2 regions of the Citrobacter portucalensis genome follow, and region 2 is predicted to be linked to the other one. Evidence: predicted binding sites of a transcription regulator. Region 2 holds the regulator's gene; the other holds the start of a gene.
The links. Region 2 encodes sigma-54, which starts transcription at its own class of promoters, with help from an activator protein. Its sites were predicted from a motif close to GTTGGCACANNTTTCGCTNT; they were not measured.
Positions count from the first base shown of each region.

Region 1: the regulator sigma-54 is predicted to act here: its motif matches at 6,432-6,451, upstream of hypA (hydrogenase maturation nickel metallochaperone HypA).

Region 1 is NZ_CP092466.1:1,066,121-1,078,114, forward strand. It holds gene LY264_RS05035 (nitrous oxide-stimulated promoter family protein) at 1-286, shown strand, start outside; partial or broken gene flhA (formate hydrogenlyase transcriptional activator FlhA) at 381-2,446, opposite strand; gene hypE (hydrogenase expression/formation protein HypE) at 2,665-3,675, opposite strand; gene hypD (hydrogenase formation protein HypD) at 3,672-4,793, opposite strand; gene hypC (hydrogenase 3 maturation protein HypC) at 4,794-5,066, opposite strand; gene hypB (hydrogenase nickel incorporation protein HypB) at 5,057-5,929, opposite strand; gene hypA (hydrogenase maturation nickel metallochaperone HypA) at 6,033-6,404, opposite strand; gene hycA (formate hydrogenlyase regulator HycA) at 6,603-7,061, shown strand; gene hycB (formate hydrogenlyase subunit HycB) at 7,205-7,816, shown strand; gene hycC (formate hydrogenlyase subunit 3) at 7,813-9,639, shown strand; gene LY264_RS05085 (respiratory chain complex I subunit 1 family protein) at 9,642-10,565, shown strand; gene hycE (formate hydrogenlyase subunit HycE) at 10,583-11,994, shown strand, end outside.
Region 2 is NZ_CP092466.1:524,918-536,911, forward strand. It holds gene elbB (isoprenoid biosynthesis glyoxalase ElbB) at 1-111, shown strand, start outside; gene mtgA (monofunctional biosynthetic peptidoglycan transglycosylase) at 108-827, shown strand; gene npr (PTS phosphocarrier protein NPr) at 894-1,166, opposite strand; gene rapZ (RNase adapter RapZ) at 1,163-2,017, opposite strand; gene ptsN (PTS IIA-like nitrogen regulatory protein PtsN) at 2,063-2,554, opposite strand; gene hpf (ribosome hibernation promoting factor) at 2,638-2,925, opposite strand; gene rpoN (RNA polymerase factor sigma-54) at 2,948-4,381, opposite strand; gene lptB (LPS export ABC transporter ATP-binding protein) at 4,428-5,153, opposite strand; gene lptA (lipopolysaccharide ABC transporter substrate-binding protein LptA) at 5,160-5,708, opposite strand; gene lptC (LPS export ABC transporter periplasmic protein LptC) at 5,677-6,252, opposite strand; gene kdsC (3-deoxy-manno-octulosonate-8-phosphatase KdsC) at 6,249-6,815, opposite strand; gene kdsD (arabinose-5-phosphate isomerase KdsD) at 6,836-7,822, opposite strand; gene LY264_RS02585 (calcium/sodium antiporter) at 7,836-8,813, opposite strand; gene mlaF (phospholipid ABC transporter ATP-binding protein MlaF) at 9,029-9,841, shown strand; gene mlaE (lipid asymmetry maintenance ABC transporter permease subunit MlaE) at 9,849-10,631, shown strand; gene mlaD (outer membrane lipid asymmetry maintenance protein MlaD) at 10,636-11,193, shown strand; gene mlaC (phospholipid-binding protein MlaC) at 11,212-11,847, shown strand; gene mlaB (lipid asymmetry maintenance protein MlaB) at 11,847-11,994, shown strand, end outside.

The DNA of each region.
Region 1 (11,994 bases), 540 kb from region 2:
CGAGAGCCAGTGTCCGCAGGCTTCAGACGAGCCGGGGCATTACGATGCGTTATTTGCCTATGCGCAAAAACGCCTCGACAAGTGCGTATTTGGTGAGGAAAAACCGGCCTGTAAACAGTGTCCTGTGCACTGTTATCAACCTGCTAAACGCGAAGAGATGAAGCAAATTATGCGTTGGGCTGGACCGAGAATGCTCTGGCGTCACCCGATTCTGACCGTACGTCACCTGATTGATGACAAACGTCCAGTGCCGGAGTTACCGGAGAAGTACCAGCGGAAGAAGTAATTCTATGCCGGATGGCGGCGATGCCTTATCCGGCCTACGAGGTAAACGCCTCCGTCATGTAGGCCCGATAAGCGTAGCGCTATCGGGCAATCAGTTAAACCAGTGCATCCTTATCAATGCCTAATCTCTTCATGCGTGAGAGTAACGTTGTACGTTTCAGCCCCAGCCTTTGTGCCGCGCCTTTGGGACCGGCAACCACCCCGTTGGTTTCTTTCAGTACGCGCATAATCAACTGGTATTCATCTTCACCGTCCTGCGCGACTTCGGTTGCCACCGGAGGCGTAGACGGCGTCAAAGGGGCAATATCCGGAAGGGATAGTTGCAGCACGTTGCCCCGGGTAAGCAGAACCGCACGTTCTACCACGTTTTCCAGCTCACGCACGTTACCCGGCCATTCCATACAGCTCAGCGTGCGCAGAGCCTCGGCGGGAATACTGTCGATATTGCGTCCCATCCGACGAGCAATTTTAAAGGTGAAGGCTTTTACCAGCAGCGGAATATCTTCCGGGCGCTCACGCAGCGGCGGCAGATGGATCGGGAAGACGTTCAGTCGGTAATACAGATCGTTACGAAATTCGCGATCGGCAACCATCTTCTTCAGATCGCGGTTGGTGGCGGCGATCAAACGGACATCGGTCTGGATCAGCTTATTACTGCCCAGACGTTCAAATTCCTGCTCTTGCAGAACCCGCAGTAGCTTAGGCTGAAGCTCCAGCGGCATATCGCCAACTTCATCGAGGAACAGCGAACTTTTATCTGCCAGCTCGAAACGACCAATCCGCTGCGTGCTGGCACCGGTAAACGCGCCACGCTCATGACCAAACAGATCGCTTTCCAGTAATCCGGCAGGCATTGCCGCGCAGTTCATCTTCACCATCCGGCGGGCGTTACGTCCGCTCAGGTTGTGAATGGCTCGTGCGATCAGCTCTTTACCCGTTCCGGTCTCACCCAGAATCAAGACGGTGCTGTCGCTTTGCGCCACCATTTCGACCTGCTTGAGTACGCTGTACATAGCTTCGCTGCGACCAATGATTTCGCCGAACTCACTCTCTACGTTGTTGAGTTGTTCAGTCAACGCCAGGTTTTCATCGACCAGACGTTCCTTCAGGCGGTGAATTTCCTGGTAGGCTAGCGCGTTATCCACGGCAATTGCCACACGCTCGGCAATCTGGCGCAATAGCTTGAGGTTGGCGGTAGTGAAAACTTTCTCTTCGCACTGTGCCAGCTTGAGTACGCCGAGCATAGTATTGGTAGCAGACACAGGGTTTGTAGCTGGTTGCCCCAGGTTTCGAACAGCATCCGTTCGTAAGGGGCAAGGATGTCACGTTCGCTCAGGTTGATCAGCAGCATCTCTTTGCTTTTGAAGACCCGTTCAGAGAGCGTTCCCGCTTCGTCCACTTCACTCTGTTCGTGTGCCGGATGATGTTCATCCAGATAGTGAGTGGAATAGATACTGAGTTTATTTTTGCGATCGCTGCGTAACACGATGCTGATGGCATCGATGTCGAAGTAGTGGTGGATCTCTTTGGCGACTTCGCTGACCAGCTCATCAATATCCAGTCGGGAGAGCACGGCATTGGTGATGGCGACCAGGATGCGAAAGTTGTCACGCTCACGACACAGCAGATCGTAATCGACGTTGTTGCTGACTCTGCTTTGAATTTGTTCAGCAACGACGCCGACTATCTGAGTGAAGGTCTGTAGACGGTTATATTCTTTTTCACTCCACGGACGGTCTTCGTTACGGATGAATTCGCAACCGCCAAAGATGCGCCCATCTGCCGCCAGTGGCAGCAGGCAGTAGTGGCCAAATTCAGAATACAGTCCACCTGAAGCCAATTGTGGCCATGTTTCCGTAAACTCATGATAGTTGCAGTGCAACGCATCAGGGCGAGACAAAATGCGGCGTACCGGACCATGTGCCAGCACCGTTTCGTCTTCATAATCGATGGGTCTACCATTTTCACGCGTTGCAAAATAACGCGCACGTTGCGTTTGTGCCTGCCATAAGACAATAGCCGCGCAGTCGGCCAGCGCTGAACGCTTGACCAGCTGCGAAAGCGCCTCGCTAAGAGACGGGAGATCGGGCTGCTGTAATAATGTACGAGTAATATCGAACAGGCCTTGCTGTCCGAGGTCACTCATCGGTGTATACGACATATTGCTTTTCCAGGGAAAGCACCGCAGAACGGTGCGAAAACGGTAAATGAATTATAGGTATAAGTCGTAAATTATTGCCGGATGGCTGACCGCAAACTCGCTGGTCACGCAATCCGTAGGCCTGATAAGCAAAGCGCCATCAGGCGTTATGCAGCGTTAATGCCGGATAGTGACGCAAATGCGTCTTATCCGGCCTACAGCATGCTGCCAACCGGCTGCTAGCATATACGAGGTAATGGTTCGGCGTGTGGTAAATCGAGGGTTCGTTTCACGCCGTAGAGTCCGGCAAGACGAACACCTTTGCGTTCGACCACTTCACCAATCATTGCAGCATCGCACCCTAACGGATGCGCGCGCAGCGCGGCAAGTACGGTTTCAGCGGCCTGACGCTCAACGGCAATCACCAGTTTGCCTTCGTTGGCAAAGTTGAGCGCATCCAGACCCAGCAGCTCGCAAACGCCACGCACCGCAGGCTTCACGGGCAGGGCCGCTTCAGACAGCTCAATACCAAATCCACATGATGCGGCAAACTCATGCGTCACCGCATTCACGCCGCCACGGGTGGCGTCACGCAGCGCCTTCACACCAGGAATATCACGCAGCGTCTGGATAAGAGGTGTTAACACCGCGCAGTCGCTGACCAGTTCGCCATCCAGACCCAATTGCTCGCGTAGGTTAAGGATGGTTGCGCCGTGATCGCCAAGCGAACCACTGACCAGCAGCACATCACCCACGCCGAGAGTCTGTGCACCCCAGTGAATGTTGGCGGGAATTGCCCCCATTCCGGCAGTGTTAATGAACAGTTTGTCTGCTGCACCACGCTGCACGACTTTGGTATCGCCAGTCACGATGGCGATGCCTGCTTCGCGCGCGGTTGCTGCCATGCTGTTAACAACGGTTTTCAGTGTCTCCATCGGCAGACCCTCTTCGAGGATAAAACCGCAGGAGAGGTAGCGTGGAATAGCTCCGCTGACCGCGACATCGTTAGCCGTACCACAGATGGCCAGCTTGCCGATATTGCCGCCGGGGAAGAACAACGGATCGATAACGTAGCTGTCAGTTGAAAACGCCAGACGGTCGCCTTCTGCCACCAGTTGTGCCAGTTCCAGACGCGCTTGATCTTCTTGTTCCGCCAGCCACGGATTCGCGAAAGCCTCCATAAACAGACTGTTGATCAACTGCTGCATAGCCTGACCGCCGCTACCGTGGGCGAGTTGTACGCTGCTCATGCTTCACACTCCTGCTGACGATACTGATACCAGGCGGCACATGCGCCTTCTGAGGAGACCATCAGGGCGCCAAACGCGGTCTCCGGGTTACACGTTTTGCCAAATAACGGGCACTGATGTGGTTTACATCTGCCCGTCAGCACTTCCCCACAACGCGCGCGCGGATCGTCATATACCTGCTGCGGCGCTGGCTGGAAATGTGCTTCGGCATCAAAGCGATGATAGTCCGGCGTCAGGTGAACGCCAGAGGATTCGATAACGCCCAGACCGCGCCATTCGCTGTCACCATTGACGCAGAACACCTCGGCAATGGCCTGCTGCGCTAACGCGTTACCGGCATCCGGTACCACGCGGCGGTACTGGTTTTCTACCTGGCTTTGGGCTGCAATTTTCTGCTCAATTAACATCCCTACGCCTTGCAGGAGATCAAGCGGTTCGAAACCGGCGACCACCAGCGGGCGATGGAAATCTGAAGCAATGAAGTTGTAGGCGTCGGTGCCAATCACCATGCTGACGTGGCCCGGCGCTAAAAAGGCGTCGATACCGTTGTCCGGCTGTTCCAGCAGGCTGCGCAGCGTAGGGATAAGCGTGATGTGCTGGCAGAAAAAGTAAAAGTTCTGCACGTCACGCTGCTTTGCCTGTTGCAGGGTGATAGCAGTCGTTGGCATTGTGGTTTCAAAACCCAGGCCAAAGAACACCACTTTACGCGTTGGGTTTTCCTGCGCCAGCTTCAGTGCATCCATCGGTGAGTAGACGATGCGGATATCCGCACCACGCGCCTTGGCCTGTAGTAGTGAGCCTTGCTTACCCGGGACGCGCATAGCGTCGCCAAAGGTGCAGAAAATTACTTCTGGATGGCTGGCAATTTCTACACAGCTGTCGATTCTGCCCATCGGCAGAACGCAAACCGGGCAACCCGGACCATGAATAAACTCCACGTTTTCCGGTAACAACTGGTCGAGCCCGAATTTGAAGATAGCGTGGGTATGACCACCACAAACTTCCATGATCCGCAGCGGGCGTTCAGCCGTGTAGGAGAGGTGGGCGGCACGTTCACACAGGTGCTCTATCAACTGCATCACCTGTTCTGGTGCGCGGTATTCGTCAACAAAACGCATTTATTTTTCCTCGCCGTACAGCAACGCGCCGACATCCGGCTCAACGTCAAACATGTTTTGCAGCGCGTCGAGCGTATCGCGCGCTTCAGCTTCATTAATGATGCTCATGGCAAAACCGACGTGGACCAGTACCCACTGGCCGAGGCGCGGTTGGCCATGTTCATCACAGCTACCGACCAGCGTCAGGTCGACGTCGCGCTGAATACCGCAAACGTCGACTTTGGCCTGGTTGCCATCAATGGTGCGGATTTGACCCGGAACACCTATGCACATCGCTGCGTCTCCAGCCAGGAGAGCCATTGATCCATCCCTTCACCACTGGTGGCGGAAATTAGGATAATCTCAATCCCCGGGTTCACTTCCCGGGCGCTGGCAATGCATTTTTCAACGTCAAAATTGAGGTACGGCAGTAGATCCACTTTGTTGAGCAGCATCAGCGATGCGGCGGCAAACATATGCGGGTATTTCAGCGGTTTGTCTTCACCTTCGGTTACTGAAAGCACGGCCACTTTATGGCGCTCGCCGAGGTCGAAGCTGGCCGGGCAGACCAGGTTGCCGACGTTTTCAATGAACAGAATACCGTTATCGTCAAGCGGCAAACGCGGCGCGGCGTCAGCAATCATTTGTGCGTCGAGGTGGCAACCTTTACCGGTGTTGACCTGAATGGCGGGTGTGCCTGTGGCGCGAATACGGGCGGCATCGTTCACCGTTTGCTGGTCACCTTCAATAACGGCGCACGGCACGCTATCTTTCAGCTTCATCAGCGTTTCGGTCAGCAGGGTAGTTTTACCAGAGCCCGGGCTTGAAACAAGGTTCAGCACCAGATGCTGACGGGCCGCAAAGCGGGCACGGTTGCGCTCGGCGAGGCGGTTGTTTTTGTCCAGTACGTCAATTTCCACTTCCAGCATACGGCGTTGGCTCATACCTGGTGCGTGGGTTCCGGCCTCACCGTGACCGTAGTGCAAATCGCCTTCTTCGGTCTGGCTCGGTGTGAAATTTGAGGTCTTCACACCGGTAATATTCAGCGCCGGACGAGCCGCCGGGGCAAATGGCGCGCTGCGAAACGCCGAGTGGGGATTATGCTCATCACCCTCTATATATAGGTTGCCTTCAGCGCAACCACATGTCGTACACATCGCTCACTCCTGATCTTTTTACTTGCGATACATCTGTTGCCGGATGGCTACGTTGCCTTATCCGGCCTACAAACGAGCTGTTTCTGTAGGCTGGATAAGACGCTTAAGCGTCGCCATCCGGCGCTGGAGTTTCATCTATTTCAATACGTCGAATCTGTAAGCCGTCATCGGCCACAATTCTCAGCATATCGCTGTTGCATTGCGGACATCGGCGCACGCGTTGCGTCAGTAACGTGACGTATTGCTGACAAGATTCGCACCAACATTCGGCTTCTTGTTCTTCGAGGTGGAGTTTACAACCTTCTGCAAGGGTCCCGCGGCATACCAGATCAAAACAAAAGGAGAGAGCGCTGGTTTCTACGCAAGAAAATGCGCCAATTTTGAGCCAGACCCCAGTTACTCGCTTAGCACCGTGTTGCGTGGCCTGTTGTTCAATCAATTCCAGTGCCCGTTGGCAGAGGGTTATTTCGTGCATACCGCCTCCTGTGAAGTTGCCGTAATAAAAGCAATAAGCATGCCAGGTTGATTTTTTTCATTCGTGACAATGACGACGATGACGAAATGACATGTCGTCACCCGCCTTTGATTTTTTATCTATATGAAAATTAAGTGATTTAATTTTGGCATGAAATGTGCTTAAGGCTGTTCATCTCTGCTAAACGGGTAACCTGACATGACTATTTGGGAAATAAGCGAAAAAGCCGATTACATCGCTGAACGGCATCGTCGCCTACAGGACCAGTGGCGTATTTACTGCAACTCGCTGGTTCAGGGGATCACCCTGTCAAAAGCGCGTTTGCATCATGCGATGAGCTGCGCACCGGACAAGGATCTCTGCTTCGTCCTTTTTGAACACTTCACTATCTACGTCACGCTGGCGGACGGCTTTAACAGCCATACCATCGAATACTACGTCGAAACGAAAGACGGTGATGATAAGCAGCTGATTGCACAGGCAGAATTGACTATCGACGGTAAGGTCGATGAGCGTATTAGCAACCGCGATCGCGAGCAGGTGCTGGAGCACTATCTCGAAAAAATCGCCACCGTCTACGACAGCCTGTACACCGCGGTTGAGAACAATATGCCGGTGAATTTAAGCCAGCTGGTTGAGGGACATAGCCCGGCTTAAGCCTCGGGTGCTGCCCACTTTGTCATGGTGCGGTCTACATACTGCGTCACGACGTTTTAGGGAATGGGCATGTCGAAAAATGTCGAAATGACATTTGGTAGACATGTTTTCGTCAAAAATGACTATCACCTGAGGAATGCCTGGTGAATCGTTTTGTAATTGCTGACTCCACTCTTTGTATTGGCTGCCACACCTGTGAAGCCGCCTGCTCAGAGACACATCGCCAGCATGGCCTGCAGTCAATGCCGCGCCTGAAAGTGATGTTAAATGAAAAAGAATCCGCGCCGCAGCTTTGCCACCAGTGTGAAGATGCGCCTTGCGCCACCGTGTGTCCGGTTAATGCCATTAACCGCGTTGATGGCGCCGTACAGCTGAACGAAAGCCTGTGCGTAAGCTGCAAAATGTGCGGGATCGCTTGTCCGTTTGGCGCGATAGAGTTTTCCGGTAGCCGTCCGCTACACATTCCGGCAAACGCCAATACGCCAAAAGCGCCTCCGGCTCCGCCAGCGCCTGCTCGCGTGAGTTCGCTGTTGGACTGGGTTCCTGGCGTTCGTGCCATCGCGGTGAAATGCGATCTGTGTAGTTTTGACGAGCAAGGTCCTGCCTGCGTGCGCATGTGTCCGACCAAAGCCCTGCATCTGGTGAGCAACATGGATATCGCCCGCGCCAGCAAACGTAAGCGTGAGCTGACTTTCAATACCGATTTCGGCGATCTCACCTTGTTTCAGCAGGCTCAGAGTGGGGATGCAAAATGAGCGCAATTTCACTGATTAACAGCGGCGTGGCCTGGTTTACGGCTGCGGCGGTTCTGGCATTTCTGTTTTCATTTCATAAATCGCTGAGCGGCTGGATTGCTGGGGTTGGCGGTGCAGTCGGCAGCCTGTGTACGGCAGCCGCGGGTTTTACCGTTCTGACTAATGCGCTGGCAGTGAGCGGCGTGATGCCGTTTATTGGTCACAGTCTGCAAATTACTCCGCTGAATGCTATCTGGCTGATTACACTGGGCCTGTGCGGCCTGTTTGTCAGCCTGTACAACATTGACTGGCATCGTCATCCGCAGGTGAAAGCTAACGGCCTGCTGGTGAATCTGCTGATGGCCGCGGCGGTATGTGCGGTGGTTGCCAGCAACCTTGGTACGCTGGTGGTGATGGCGGAAATCATGGCGCTGTGTGCCGTGTTCCTTACCGGATGCAGTAAAGAAGGCAAACTGTGGTTTGCGCTGGGGCGTATTGGTACGCTGCTGCTGGCGGTCGCCTGCTACCTGGTGTGGCAACGTTACGGCACTCTGGAGCTGCGTCTGCTAGACCTGCGCACCCAGGAGCTGCCGCTCGGGTCTGACATCTGGCTGCTGGGCGTGGCAGGTTTTGGCCTGCTGGCCGGGATTATTCCACTGCACGGTTGGGTGCCACAGGCACACGCCAATGCCAGCGCACCGGCTGCGGCGCTGTTCTCTACCGTCGTCATGAAGGTTGGTCTGCTGGGTATTCTCTCCCTGTCGCTGCTGGGCGGTAACGCGCCGCTGTGGTGGGGGATTACGCTGCTGGTGCTGGGCATGATCACCGCGTTTGTTGGCGGTCTGTATGCGCTGATGGAGCACAACATCCAGCGTCTGCTGGCGTACCACACGCTGGAAAACATCGGCATTATTCTGCTGGGCCTGGGCGCTGGCGTGACCGGAATTTCCCTGAATCAACCGGCGCTGATCGCGCTGGGTTTGACCGGCGGTCTGTACCACCTGGTAAACCACAGCCTGTTCAAAAGCGTTCTGTTCCTGGGTGCAGGCAGCATCTGGTTCCGTACCGGTCATCGTGATATCGAAAAACTGGGCGGTATCGGTAAACGTATGCCGGTTATCTCGCTGGCGATGCTGGTTGGTCTGATGGCGATGGCCGCACTGCCGCCGCTGAACGGTTTTGCCGGTGAGTGGGTTATCTACCAATCCTTCTTTAAGCTTGGCAACAGCGGCGCGTTTGTCGGTAGCCTGTTAGGGCCGTTGCTGGCGGTAGGGCTGGCAATTACCGGCGCGCTGGCGGTGATGTGTATGGCGAAAGTCTATGGCGTTACGTTCCTTGGCGCACCGCGCACGAAGGAAGCTGAAAATGCCTGCTGCGCGCCAATCCTGATGGGAGTGAGCGTCGTCGCGCTGGCTATCTGCTGCGTGATTGGCGGCGTTGCTGCGCCGTGGCTGCTGCCGATGATCTCCTCCGCCGTTCCGCTGCCGTTGGAAACCGCGAACACCACCGTTTCTCAGCCAATGATCACGCTGCTGCTGATCGCGTGTCCGCTGCTGCCGTTCATCATCATGGCCATTTTCAAAGGCAACCGTCTGCCGTCGCGTTCACGCGGTGCGGCATGGGTGTGTGGCTACGATCACGAGCAGTCAATGGTTATTACCGCGCACGGTTTTGCCATGCCGGTGAAAGAAGCCTTTGCCCCGGTACTCAAACTGCGTAAATGGCTGAACCCGGTATCACTGGTTCCGGGCTGGCAGAATGCGGCTGCACCGGTGCTGTTCCGTCGCCTGGCGCTGATTGAGCTGGCGGTGCTGGTGGTGATTGTGGTTTCTCGAGGAGCCTGAGAATGAGTGTTTTATATCCGTTAATTCAGGCGCTGGTGCTGTTTGCCGTTGCGCCGCTGCTGTCCGGTGTTACCCGCGTGGCGCGTGCGCGTTTGCACAATCGCCGCGGTCCGGGCGTTTTGCAGGAATACCGCGACATTATCAAACTGCTGGGCCGTCAGAGCATTGCGCCTGCGGATTCCAGCTGGGTTTTCCGCCTGACGCCGTTTGTGATGGTGGGCGTGATGCTGACTATCGCCACTGCGTTGCCGGTAGTGACCGTTGGCTCGCCGCTGCCACAACTTGGCGATCTGATCACCTTAATTTACCTGTTCGCCATCGCCCGTTTCTTCTTCTCTATCGCGGGACTGGATACCGGTAGCCCGTTTACCGCCATTGGCGCCAGCCGTGAAGCGATGCTCGGTGTGCTGGTTGAACCTATCCTGCTGCTGGGGCTGTGGGTAGCGGCACAGGTTGCGGGTTCAACCCATATCAGCAATATCGCCGATACCATTTACCACTGGCCTGCTGCGCGCAGCATCCCGCTGATTCTGGCACTGTGCGCCTGTGCTTTCGCCACCTTTATCGAAATGGGCAAACTGCCGTTCGATCTGGCGGAAGCAGAGCAGGAGCTGCAGGAAGGTCCATTGACTGAATACAGCGGCAGCGGTTTTGCCGTGCTGAAGTGGGGCATTAGCCTCAAACAGCTGGTCGTTCTGCAAATGTTCGTTGGCGTGTTCCTGCCGTGGGGACAGATGGAAACCTTCACCGCCGGTGGACTGCTGCTGGCGCTGGTGATTGCCGTCGTCAAGCTGGTCCTCGGCGTGCTGGTCATCGCCCTGTTCGAAAACAGCATGGCGCGTCTGCGTTTTTGCGCCACTTCACGCGTGACCTGGGCCGGTTTTGGGTTTGCGTTTTTAGCGTTCGTCTCCTTGCTGGTGGCGTGATTTAAGAGAGTTTGAGCATGTCTGAAGAAAAATTAGGTCAACAATATCTCGCTGCGCTGCACCAGGCCTTTCCGGGCGTGGTGCTGGATGAAGCCTGGCAGACCAAAGATCAGCTGACGATCACCGTCAAGGTGAACTACCTGCCGGAAGTGGTGGAGTTCCTGTACTACAAACAGGGTGGCTGGTTGTCCGTGCTGTTTGGTAACGACGAACGTCAGCTGTGCGGCCATTACGCCGTTTATTACGTGATGTCGATGGAGCAGGGCACCAAGTGCTGGATCACCGTCCGCGTTGAAGTCGATGCCAATAAACTGGAGTTCCCGTCCGTGACGCCACGCGTTCCGGCTGCCGTCTGGGGCGAGCGTGAAGTGCGCGACATGTACGGTTTGATCCCGGTCGGTTTGCCGGATGAACGTCGTCTGGTGCTGCCGGATGATTGGCCGGACGAGCTGTATCCGCTGCGTAAAGACAGCATGGATTATCGTCAGCGTCCGGCGCCGACTACCGATGCTGAAACCTACGAGTTCATCAACGAACTGGGTGACAAGAAAAATAACGTGGTGCCGATTGGCCCGCTGCACGTGACCTCCGATGAACCCGGTCACTTCCGTCTGTTTGTTGACGGCGAGAACATCATCGACGCCGACTATCGTCTGTTCTATGTCCACCGCGGCATGGAGAAACTGGCGGAAACCCGTATGGGTTACAACGAAGTGACGTTCCTGTCGGACCGCGTGTGCGGCATCTGCGGTTTTGCCCACAGCACCGCCTATACCACCTCCGTAGAGAATGCGATGGGTATCGTGGTGCCGGAACGCGCGCAGATGATCCGCGCCATTCTGCTGGAAGTGGAGCGTCTGCACTCGCATCTGCTGAACCTCGGCCTGGCCTGTCACTTCACCGGTTTTGACTCCGGCTTTATGCAGTTCTTCCGCGTGCGTGAAACGTCGATGAAGATGGCGGAGATCCTCACCGGGGCGCGTAAAACTTACGGTATGAACCTGATCGGCGGTATCCGTCGTGACCTGCTGAAAGACGATATGATCCAGACCCGTCAACTGGCGCAGCAGATGCGTCGTGAGGTGCAGGAACTGGTCGATATGCTGCTCAGTACGCCGAACATGGAACAGCGTACCGTGGGTATTGGTCGTTTGGATCCAGAAATCGCTCGCGACTTTAGTAACGTCGGTCCGATGGTTCGCGCCAGCGGTCACGCGCGTGACACCCGCGCCGATCACCCGTTTGTAGGCTATGGCCTGCTGCCGATGGAAGTTCACAGCGAGCAGGGCTGCGACGTTATTTCTCGCCTGAAAGTCCGTATCAATGAAGTCTATACCGCACTGAACATGATCGACTTTGGTCTGGACAACCTGCCGGGCGGACCGCTGGCGGTGGAAGGCTTTACCTATATTCCTCACCGTTTCGCACT
Region 2 (11,994 bases):
GAAGACAACAAAATCGTCACCACGCCTGCCTATATGCTGGCGCAGGACATCGCTCAGGCTGCGAGTGGCATCGATAAACTGGTATCGCGTGTGCTGGTGCTGACTGAATGAGAAAAGGAGTAACCGCCTTTCTGCGACGTATTTTTCTGCGGGTGGTGGTTGTCCTCGCCGTATTCTGGGGCGGGGGCATCGCACTTTTCAGCGTGATGCCTGTGCCTTTCTCGGCGGTAATGGTCGAGCGACAGCTGGGCGCATGGCTGTCCGGTGATTTCGGCTATGTGGCGCACTCGGACTGGGTGAGCATGGATGAGATCTCACCGTGGATGGGACTGGCGGTGATTGCTGCAGAGGACCAGAAGTTTCCAGACCACTGGGGGTTTGACGTCACCGCCATAGAGAAAGCGCTGGCGCACAATGAACGCAATGAAAACCGCATTCGCGGGGCGTCAACGTTATCGCAACAGACGGCGAAAAACCTCTTTTTGTGGGATGGACGTAGCTGGGTGCGTAAAGGTCTCGAAGCCGGGCTAACGCTGGGTATGGAAACCGTCTGGAGTAAGAAACGTATTCTGACCGTCTATTTGAATATCGCCGAGTTTGGCGATGGGATATTTGGCGTGGAGGCGGCGGCGCAACGGTATTTTCATAAACCGGCCAGTCGGTTGAGCCTGTCTGAAGCGGCCTTGCTGGCGGCAGTATTGCCCAATCCTTTGCGTTTTAAGGCGAATGCGCCTTCTGGTTATGTGCGTAACCGCCAGGCCTGGATTATGCGCCAAATGCGCCAGTTAGGTGGTGAGTCGTTTATGCGGGAAAATAATCTGTATTAGCGTAGTTATTGCCGGATGCGGCGTAAACGCCTTATCCGGCCTACTGGCTACGTTCTGTGTACTCGATTAATCTTCATCAAACCCTGAATTAAACAGGGCAATCACTGCGGCCAGGGCTTCTACTTCCTGTGGTCCCGTGGCTTCGACTTCTATCTGACGCCCTTTGGCTGAATCCAGCATCAGCAGAGCGATAACGCTGTTGGCCTCGGCTTCCGTTCCTTCATCATTACGCAGCAAAACTTCTGCTTCGAAACCCTGCATCAATTCAAACAGTTTCATCGCTGGGCGGGCATGCATGCCCAGCTTATTGGTGATTTCAACGGTTTGCTTCACGGTCATGATTTACGTTTTTCCAGCGTACGATGGCGTGACTGCACGTTTTTACCGCGTGAGCGGAAGTAGTCTGCCAGCTGCTCTGCAATATACACCGAACGGTGTTTCCCGCCGGTACAGCCGATGGCTACGGTAAGGTAGCTACGGTTGTTGGTCTCCAGCATGGGTAACCATAGCTCAAGATAGCTGCGAGTCTGGTAGATAAAATTGTGTACTTCTGTGTGCCTGTCGAGGAATGCGGCGACAGGGCGGTCAAGACCGGTCATTGGGCGCAGCTTCGGATCCCAGTGTGGGTTAGGCAGGAAGCGCACGTCAAAGACGTAATCCGCATCAATCGGGATACCGTGTTTGAAACCAAAGGATTCGAATACCATCGTCAATTCACGTTCACGTTTACCCAGCAGTCGGGTACGTAACATTTCTGCCAGTTCGTGTACGGACATTTCGGAGGTATCAACGATCAGGTCAGCGCGAGAGCGTAGAGGCTCCAGCAAATCGCTTTCCTTATCGATAGCGCTTTCCAGAGACAAGTTCTTGCTGGAGAGCGGGTGTAAACGGCGCGTGTCGCTGTAGCGACGAATCAACGTGTTACGGTCTGCATCAAGGAACAGCAGCTGTGGTGAGAAACCCTCGGGCAGATTATTCATTGCCTGCTCGAAAATTTCCGGGGACTCAGGCATGTTGCGCACATCAATGCTGACGGCCGCAGAAATCTGGCGATCGGCCAGTGTACGAGCCAGATCGGGCAACAGCACTACGGGAAGGTTATCCACGCAGTAAAAACCCATATCTTCCAGCGCACGCAGGGCGACAGATTTACCTGACCCTGAACGGCCGCTGACGATCATCAGTACCATGTACTGTTTCTCCTCACAACGACAAAAAAGGATGCCATTGGGTTGTTATGCTTCATCCTGTCCACCTTCGGTGTCCGTGATGATTTGATACAACTCCTGGTCACTCTGCGCGGCGCGCAGACGACGACAGATGGTTTTATCTGCCAGACGTTTTGCGACCAGTGACAACGTATGCAAATGCGTCTTGGTTTGGTCTGCCGGGACCAGCAGGGCGAAAAGCAGATCGACAGGTTGATTATCAATGGCGTCGAAGGCGATGGGTGTTTCGAGTTGAACAAACACACCAACCGCGCGCATCGTGTCTTCTTCCAGCTTTCCGTGCGGGATAGCAATACCATTACCGATGCCGGTACTGCCCATTTTTTCACGCGTCAGAATGGCTTCAAATACCACCTGAGCAGGCAAGCTAAGCTGTTTTGCCGCAAGTTCGCTGATGATTTCCAGTGCGCGCTTCTTGCTTTGGCAGTGAACGCCTGCGCGTGTACATTCCTGGTTAAGAACAGTGCTCAGTTGTAGAGTCGTATCGTTATTTGTCATAATTTCACCTAAGCGCTAACTGTACAAATGGCCCGTTGTGCTACACAACAGGCCGTCCTGCACCCGCTAACTGCCCGGACAAGTTAGTGCTGTTTCAGTTTATCTTTATGTTTTGTTAACTGCCGAGCCAGTTTATCAATTAAACCGTCAATGGCGGCGTACATATCCTGACCTTCCGCGCTGGCATGAATTTCGCCACCGTTCACATGCAGTGTTGCATCCGAGATATGTGTAACCTTCTCCACTTTCAACACAATATAGACCTGATTAATCCGGTCGAAATATTGTTCGAGCTTGGCAAATTTTGTATTCACAAAATCGCGCAGGGCTTCGGTGATTTCGACGTTGTTTCCAGTGATGTTGAGCTGCATAGTGTCTTCCTTATCGGTTGGGTCACACCAGCTGTTTGCGCTGGTTAGACGGCGGAATGGATAAAGACTCTCGGTACTTCGCAACGGTGCGGCGTGCCACCATGATACCCTGTTCTGACAGCATAGAGGTTAACTTGCTGTCACTCAGCGGTTTCGCGGGGTTTTCCGCAGCAATTAATTTCTTCACCAGCGCACGGATAGCTGTGGATGAGGCTTCACCTCCGCCTTCAGTGTTAACGTGACTGGAAAAGAAATACTTCAATTCAAAAATGCCGCGCGGACTGTGCAGATACTTTTGCGTGGTCACACGGGAAATGGTCGATTCGTGCATCTCGACGGCCTGGGCGATATCCGCCAGTACCATCGGTTTCATAAACTCTTCGCCTTGCTCAAAGAAAGCTTGCTGCTGCTCAACGATGCAGCGGCTGACGCGCAGCAACGTATCATTGCGGCTTTCCAGGCTTTTAATCAGCCACTTCGCATCTTGCAGATTGCTACGAATAAACTGGCTGTCGGCATCGTTGCGCGCGCTATTGCACATGGCGGCGTAGTGCTGGTTAATCTGTAAGCGCGGAATGCTGTCGCCGTTGAGTTCGACCACCCAGCGATCGTTATGCTTACGCACCAGCACATCCGGAATGACGTACTCCGGCTCGCCGGTCTGGATCGATTGCCCTGGGCGGGGATCAAGCGACTGGATGAGGTTGACGGCTTCTTTCAGCACGTCTTCTTTCAGCCGGGTCACGCGCATCAGGGTGCGGAAGTCATGGTTGGCTAACAGATCGAGGTGATCGCTGATGATCAGACGCGCTTCTTCCAGCCACGGCGTGGCTTTATCAAACTGCGAAAGTTGGATCAGTAAGCAGTCACGGAGATCTTTGGCGGCCACGCCAACGGGATCAAAGCGCTGAACGCGTTTAAGCACGGCTTCGATTTCGTCCATACCGACGTCGTCATCGCCCATGCTTTCGAGAATATCGTCCAGGGTCACGGTGAGATAACCGGTTTCGTCTACCGCATCCACAATGGATGTCGCAATGGCGCGATCGGTATCCGAGAACGGGGTCAGTTCCACTTGCCACATCAGGTAATCCTGTAGTGATTGCGTGGTCTCACCCTGATACACAGGCAGTTCGTCGTCGATGTAATCCCCGCTGGTGCCCGAAGGCGTCCCGGCGGTGTATATTTCATCCCAACTGGCGTCAAGCGGTAACTCCTCAGGCATCTCTTTTTGTTCGAGTGCATCTGCGGTGTCGAGGGTTTCGCTGTCCTGTTTTTCCTGGGTATCAATTTCGTCGTGAAGATCGGTTTGCTCGAGCAGTGGGTTACTTTCCAGCGCTTGCTGAAGTTCTTGCTGAAGTTCCAGCGTGGACAGCTGCAACAGACGGATAGCCTGTTGTAGCTGAGGCGTCATCGCCAGTTGTTGGCTAAGCCTGAGTTGCAAACCTTGCTTCATGTTCAGAGTTGTTTTCTCCTGCAGTGACGTGAAGTCTTCTACCCTATCAGAGTCTGAAGTCTTCCCCAAGGTATACGCGCTTAACGTGCTCATCCTGCAGTATTTCTGTTGGCGTGCCGTGCGCGATCAGGTGTCCCTGACTTACGATATAGGCACGCTCACACACTGCCAGCGTTTCGCGGACGTTGTGGTCGGTAATCAGCACGCCAAGGCCGCTGTCGCGAAGGTGTTCGATGATCCGTTTAATATCAATAACAGAAATCGGGTCAACACCGGCAAACGGTTCATCCAGCAGGATAAATTTTGGATTAGCGGCCAGTGCGCGAGCGATTTCCACGCGGCGTCGTTCACCACCGGAGAGCGACTGACCTAAGCTGTCGCGCAGGTGCTCGATGTGGAATTCTTCCATCAGCTCGTTGGCCCGATCTTCCCGCTGCTCGCTGGTCAGATCGTCACGAATTTGCAGTACCGCCATCAGGTTATCAAACACGCTCAGGCGACGGAAAATCGATGCTTCCTGCGGTAAGTAGCCGATGCCGCGACGCGCGCGCGCATGCAGAGGCAGCAGACTGATGTCTTCGTCATCAATGATAATGTTACCCGCATCGCGCGGGACAATGCCGACTACCATGTAAAAGGTTGTTGTCTTGCCTGCACCGTTAGGACCGAGCAGACCGACGATCTCCCCTGAGTTGACGGTCAGACTGACATCTTCAACCACACGACGGCCTTTATAGGCTTTTGCAAGGTTCTTTGCAGTTAATGTTGCCATAACGAATCAGTTACCTTTTTTCTCTGCCGGAGCCTTGTTTTTGTCCTGCAACTGCGACGGAACCAGAACGGTGGTGACGCGTTTGCCTTTATCGCTGAAGGCCTGCATTTTCTGCTCTTTTACCAGATAGGTGATCTTATCGCCTGTGATGTTGCTATCGAGCTGTTCCAGATACGCCTTGCCGGTGAGAACGACAAAGTCTTTCGCCAGTTCATAGTGCATCTGAGAGGCGTGGCCTTTAACCGGTTTACCGTTGTCCTGCATCTGGTAAAACGTCGCTGGATTTCCATAGCCATCAATCACTTCTTTGCCGTCTTCACCGCCAGGACGGGTCACGACGACTTTATCGGCGTTAATTTTGATGGTGCCCTGAGTCACAATCACGTTGCCAGTAAACGTCACCACGTTGCCCTGCATATCCAGGGACTGCTGGTCCGATTCAATGTGAATCGGCTGCTCGGTATCGCCGGTGACGGCAAATGCCGGAATGCTGGCGGCCAGAAGTGAGCTGGCAAGTACAAGATTAAGGCTGAGTTTGTTTGTTTTGGATTTCATATGAGGTTCTAACCTTTTCAATCAGCTCGGCGTTCTTGCTGCGTAAGTTGCCGCGCATCTTCAGTCCGCTGGAGTTAAATGTTGTGCCATACAACGTCACCAGATCATCGGAAGTGACGTCTTGTGTCACCAGGTTAATCTGCGCGTTATCGGTCGTAATTCTGCGTAGTTGAGAGTCAGGCACCAGGGCGTTAACCTCAACATGGCCGTACAGATACAGCATCCGATCGTTGGTCAATTTGGCTTTATCGGCCTTGATCGTCCAGGTCGGTACTTTATCCTTATCAAACGTGGTTAATACCGGTTGAGTAAACCACGAAACCGCTTGTTCCGAATAATATTCAACGTGTTGTGCGATCAAGTGATAGCTCAGCGCGCCTTCCGGACTATACACGACGGTATCAGTATGTTCGCTCTTATAGGTTGGCTCGTTGTTATTGACGACGACCTGAGCGGTGTCATCTTTGTCTGCCAGATTAATACCAATCATCACAAGGACAGCCAGCGACAGTAGAATGATAACCCAACGTCTGGTTTTGCTCATATCGATTGCCCTTTGGCCTCGTCCAGTTTGCCCTGCGCCAGGAGTAATAAATCGCAGACTTCACGCACAGCGCCACGTCCACCATCAATGCGGGTGACATAATCGGCTCGCGGGATCAGCAGAGGGTGGGCATCTGCCACCGCGACGCTCAATCCTACTTTAGCCATCACCGGCCAGTCGATCAGGTCATCGCCAACGTAGGCGATATTCTCCGGCGCGATCGACAGTTTGCTAAGGAGATCGCCAAAGGCAACCAGTTTGTCTGACTGCCCCTGATACAGGTGGGTGATCCCCAAAGTGGCACAGCGATCTTCTACAAGTTTAGCCTTTCGTCCGGTAATAATGGCAACCTCAATACCGGAAGTGAGCGCACAGCGAATTCCGTAACCATCACGGACGTTAAAAGCCTTCAGCTCTTCACCGTTGTTGCCCATATAAATCAGACCATCAGACAGTACGCCATCCACATCCAGGATCAGCAAACGGATGTTTTCTGCCCGGGTGATAACGTCTGCGCTGACGGGTCCATAACAGGTCGCAAGCGACGCACCTGCTTTACTCATTTTCGTTATCCTTGAGTTTCTTACACTACACCTGCACGCAGCAGATCATGCATATGTAACACACCGAGTAACTGGTCGCCATCAGCAACCATTACCGAGGTGATATGGCGGGACTGCATTAAGTTCAGGGCATCGACGGCAAGAATACCCGGACGCACGCGAATGCCTCCAGGGGTCATCACATCGGCAATGCCTAACTGGCGTACATCAACGCCCATATCGAAGACACGACGTAAATCGCCATCGGTGAAAATACCGTCAATCTTCATGGCATCATCGCAAATGACGGTCATGCCGAGATTTTTACGCGTGATCTCAATTAAGGCGTCACGCAGGCTGGCGTTTTTGGTCACATGCGGGATCTCGTCGCCCGTATGCATAATATCGTTAACGCGCAGTAAAAGCTTACGGCCCAGTGCGCCACCGGGATGAGACAACGCAAAATCTTCCGCGGTAAAGCCGCGCGCTTTTAATAATGCCACCGCTAGGGCATCGCCCATCACCAGTGTTGCTGTCGTACTGCTGGTCGGCGCCAGGCCTAACGGACAAGCTTCCTTGGGCACTTTAACACACAGATGCACATCTGCCGCACGCGCCATACTGCTTTCAGGACGACCGGTCATGCAGATAAGCGGTACATGAAGACGTTTTAATACCGGGATCAGCGCCGCTATCTCATTGGATTCACCGGAGTTAGAGATGGCAATGACCACATCCTGCGGCGAGACCATACCCAGATCGCCATGTGCGGCTTCGCCTGGGTGTACAAAAAATGAGGGGGTGCCGGTGCTGGCAAATGTGGCTGCCATTTTCCGCCCGATATGGCCGGATTTCCCCATTCCCATCACCACCACTTTGCCCGGGCAGCTGAATATTTTCTCGCATGCGAGGGTAAAATTTTGGTTGATGTACTGATCAAGCTCCGCCAGGCCTTCACGTTCAATTGCCAGGACTTCCTTGCCTGCTTGCTGAAAGTCAAAACCCGGTTGCAACTCTAAGTGCGACATAATGCGTTTCCAGTTATCCAACGAGAAGTGGCGATAACCAATACAGCATCGCCAGCCATATGATAAAACCGCCGGTCAGCAGCGCACCTGCGCCGCGACCAATCTGGCGCGGACGTCGCCAGCAGAGTAGTGCAAAAATCACGCTCACCAGCAGCATGACGCTATAGTCACGGGTGAAGGCCATTGGATTGACTTCACCTGGCGTAATCAACGCCGGTAGCCCGAGGACGATAGCGATATTAAAAATGTTTGCGCCGATAATGTTACCGACGGCAATATCGTTTTCACCTTTACGCAGACCCGCAATCGCTGTTGCCAGCTCAGGCAGGCTGGTACCAATGGCGACCACTGTCAGCCCGATAGTAAGTTCGCTCATGGCGAAATAGTTCGCCAGTACGGTAGCGTTATCCACCACCATACGTGTTGCCATTGGCATGATTATCAGCGCAATGCCCAACCACAAAAATGCGACCGGTAATCCGCCTTCGCGCGGCAGCTCAGCTATCTGCTCACGCGTCAGGCTGTCATTGCCTTGTCGCTCGGCCAGACGGGCGATTTTAACAATGAATAGCAGCCATAGCACGGCCAGAAGCAGAAGAAAGAAACCGTCGCTGCGGCTTAACTGCCCGTCATACAGGACGGATGCAGCTAAAATACTTACCAGCAACATTAGCGGTAATTCACGACGCAGAACATCAGAATGCACGGTAAAAGGATGAATCAGCGCCGACAGGCCTAAAATAAGCAGAATGTTGGTGATGTTAGAACCTATGGCGGTCCCGACAGCCAGATCGAGTTGCCCATTCATCGATGCGGCAACGGAGACAATGATCTCGGGTAACGACGTACCCATGCTGACCACGGTCATTCCGATGATAATGGGAGGAATACCGAAATTTCGACATAAAATGGATGCGGCAAATACCAGACGGTCGGCACCGTAGACCACCAGAAGTAAACCAATTATTAACAGCGCCGTCGCTAAAAGCATCTAAAGTCCTTTCTTCAGGTATACTCGCCGGTCCACTTGAAGGATCTTCTGGAAGCCGTAACGAAGTCTTAATTTTGACTTTATGCGGCTAAAAAGTAAAACAAATGCCAGCTTTCGCTAACCAGGACAGGCAATAATCTGTAAATATGTTGAGTTCATGGCTAAATTGAGCGCCAAACTCTTCGATCAACGAGGCAATAGTAAAGGATGAATCAATGGGGCAGTCTGTGGCGAATCTAGTCGATATGCGCGATGTCAGCTTTTCCCGGGGTGACCGCTGCATCTTTGATAATATTTCCCTGACGGTACCGCGCGGTAAGGTGACGGCGATCATGGGGCCATCAGGCATCGGCAAAACGACGCTGTTGCGTCTGATTGGCGGACAGATCCCCCCGGATAAGGGCGAGATCCTGTTTGACGGTGAGAACGTCCCGGCCATGTCCCGTTCGCGTTTATTTACCGTGCGTAAGCGCATGAGTATGCTGTTTCAGTCTGGTGCGCTATTTACCGACATGAATGTGTTTGACAACGTCGCGTACCCTCTGCGCGAGCATACGACGTTGCCAGCGCCGTTGCTGAAGAGCACGGTGATGATGAAGCTCGAGGCCGTCGGCCTGCGGGGTGCGGCCAAATTAATGCCTTCTGAATTATCCGGTGGGATGGCGCGTCGCGCCGCGTTAGCACGTGCTATCGCGCTGGAGCCAGACCTCATCATGTTTGATGAGCCGTTCGTCGGCCAGGATCCCATCACCATGGGCGTTCTGGTGAAGCTGATTTCAGAACTGAACAGCGCGCTGGGCGTCACCTGTGTGGTGGTATCCCATGATGTGCCTGAGGTACTGAGTATTGCGGATTACGCCTATATAATGGCGGACAAAAAAATAGTGGCCTACGGTAGTGCTCAGGCACTACAAGAAAATGCCGATCCGCGCGTACGCCAGTTCCTTGACGGCATTGCCGATGGACCGGTTCCGTTCCGTTACCCGGCGGGCGACTACCACATCGATTTACTCAAAACAGGGAGTTAAGCCACCCATGTTGTTAAATGCGCTGGCATCACTCGGACATCGGGGAATAAAAACCCTCAGGACGTTCGGGCGAGCCGGATTAATGTTGTTCAATGCGGTTGTCGGCAAGCCGGAGTTTCGCAAACATGCGCCGCTGCTGATACGCCAGCTCTATAATGTCGGTGTCTTATCGATGCTGATCATTATTGTTTCTGGCGTGTTCATCGGTATGGTGCTGGGGTTGCAGGGATACCTGGTGCTGACCACCTACAGCGCGGAAACCAGCCTCGGTATGCTGGTGGCACTGTCATTGTTACGTGAGTTGGGACCGGTTGTTGCGGCGCTGCTGTTTGCCGGGCGGGCCGGGTCGGCCTTAACCGCAGAAATTGGCCTGATGCGGGCGACCGAACAGCTTTCCAGTCTGGAGATGATGGCCGTCGATCCACTGCGCCGGGTGATTTCCCCACGTTTTTGGGCTGGCGTCATTTCATTGCCGCTGCTGACGATTATTTTTGTCGCAGTGGGTATCTGGGGTGGTTCACTGGTTGGCGTAAGCTGGAAGGGTATTGATGCAGGCTTCTTCTGGTCGGCTATGCAAAATGCCGTCGACTGGCGTCTGGACCTGGTTAACTGTCTGATTAAGAGCGTGGTGTTCGCCATTACGGTCACCTGGATTGCATTGTTCAATGGTTATGATGCGATCCCGACCTCTGCCGGGATTAGCCGGGCAACGACACGCACCGTTGTGCACGCCTCTCTTGCCGTTCTGGGGCTGGATTTTGTGCTGACCGCACTGATGTTTGGGAATTGAGTTCATGCAAACGAAAAAAAATGAAATTTGGGTCGGGTTATTCCTGCTGGTTGCGCTGCTGGCAGCGCTGTTTGTTTGCCTGAAGGCGGCGAACGTTACCTCAATGCGTACTGAGCCGACTTACACGATTTATGCGACCTTTGATAATATCGGCGGCCTGAGAGAGCGTTCTCCGGTGCGGATTGGCGGGGTGGTAGTTGGACGCGTATCGGACATCTCGTTAGATCCGAAAACGTACCTGCCGCGCGTGACGCTGGAAATCGAATCGCGTTTTAACCATATTCCTGACACCAGTTCTCTGAGCATCCGTACTTCCGGTCTGCTGGGCGAACAGTATCTGGCATTGAATGTGGGTTTTGAAGATCCTGAGCTGGGAACGTCTATCCTCAAAGATGGCGGTACGATTCAGGACACGAAATCCGCGATGGTGCTGGAAGATATGATTGGTCAGTTCCTTTACAACAGCAACAGTAAAGGTGATGACAATAAGAATTCTGGCGATGCGCCAGCCGCAACTGACGGCAATAATGAAGCCACTACGCCTGCGGGCGCAACGAAATAATCTCAGGAGAATCAACGTATGTTTAAACGATTGATGATGGTGGCTATGCTGGTGATTGCCCCGCTTAGCGCAGCAACTGCAGCCGACCAAACGAACCCGTACAAACAGATGAATGAGGCGGCGCAGAAGACATTTGACCGTCTGAAGAATGAACAACCTAAAATCCGCGCAAACCCGGATTACCTGCGCCAGGTTGTCGATCAGGAACTGTTGCCATACGTGCAGGTTAAATATGCGGGTGCGCTGGTACTGGGTCGCTACTACAAAGATGCGACCCCTGCTCAGCGTGAAGCCTATTTTGCCGCATTTCGTGAATATCTGAAGCAGGCCTACGGCCAGGCTCTGGCGATGTACCATGGCCAGACTTATGAAATTGCACCAGAGCAACCGCTGGGTGATGCGACCATCGTGCCTATCCGCGTAACCATCATCGATCCAAACGGTCGTCCTCCGGTACGTTTGGATTTCCAGTGGCGTAAAAACTCCCAGACCGGTAACTGGCAGGCTTATGACATGATTGCTGAAGGCGTAAGTATGATCACCACCAAACAAAATGAGTGGAGCGACCTGCTGCGTACCAAAGGTATTGATGGCCTGACGGCGCAGCTGAAATCTATTGCTCAGCAGAAAATCACGCTGGAAGAGAAAAAATAATGACGCAGTCACTCACCTGGACGCGTGAAGGCGACAAGCTGGTGCTGGTGGGGGAGCTGGATCAGGACGTGTTAAACCCATTATGGGATGCGCGAATTGAGGCGATGAAAGGAGTATCCTGCATCGACCTGAACCAGGTATCCCGGG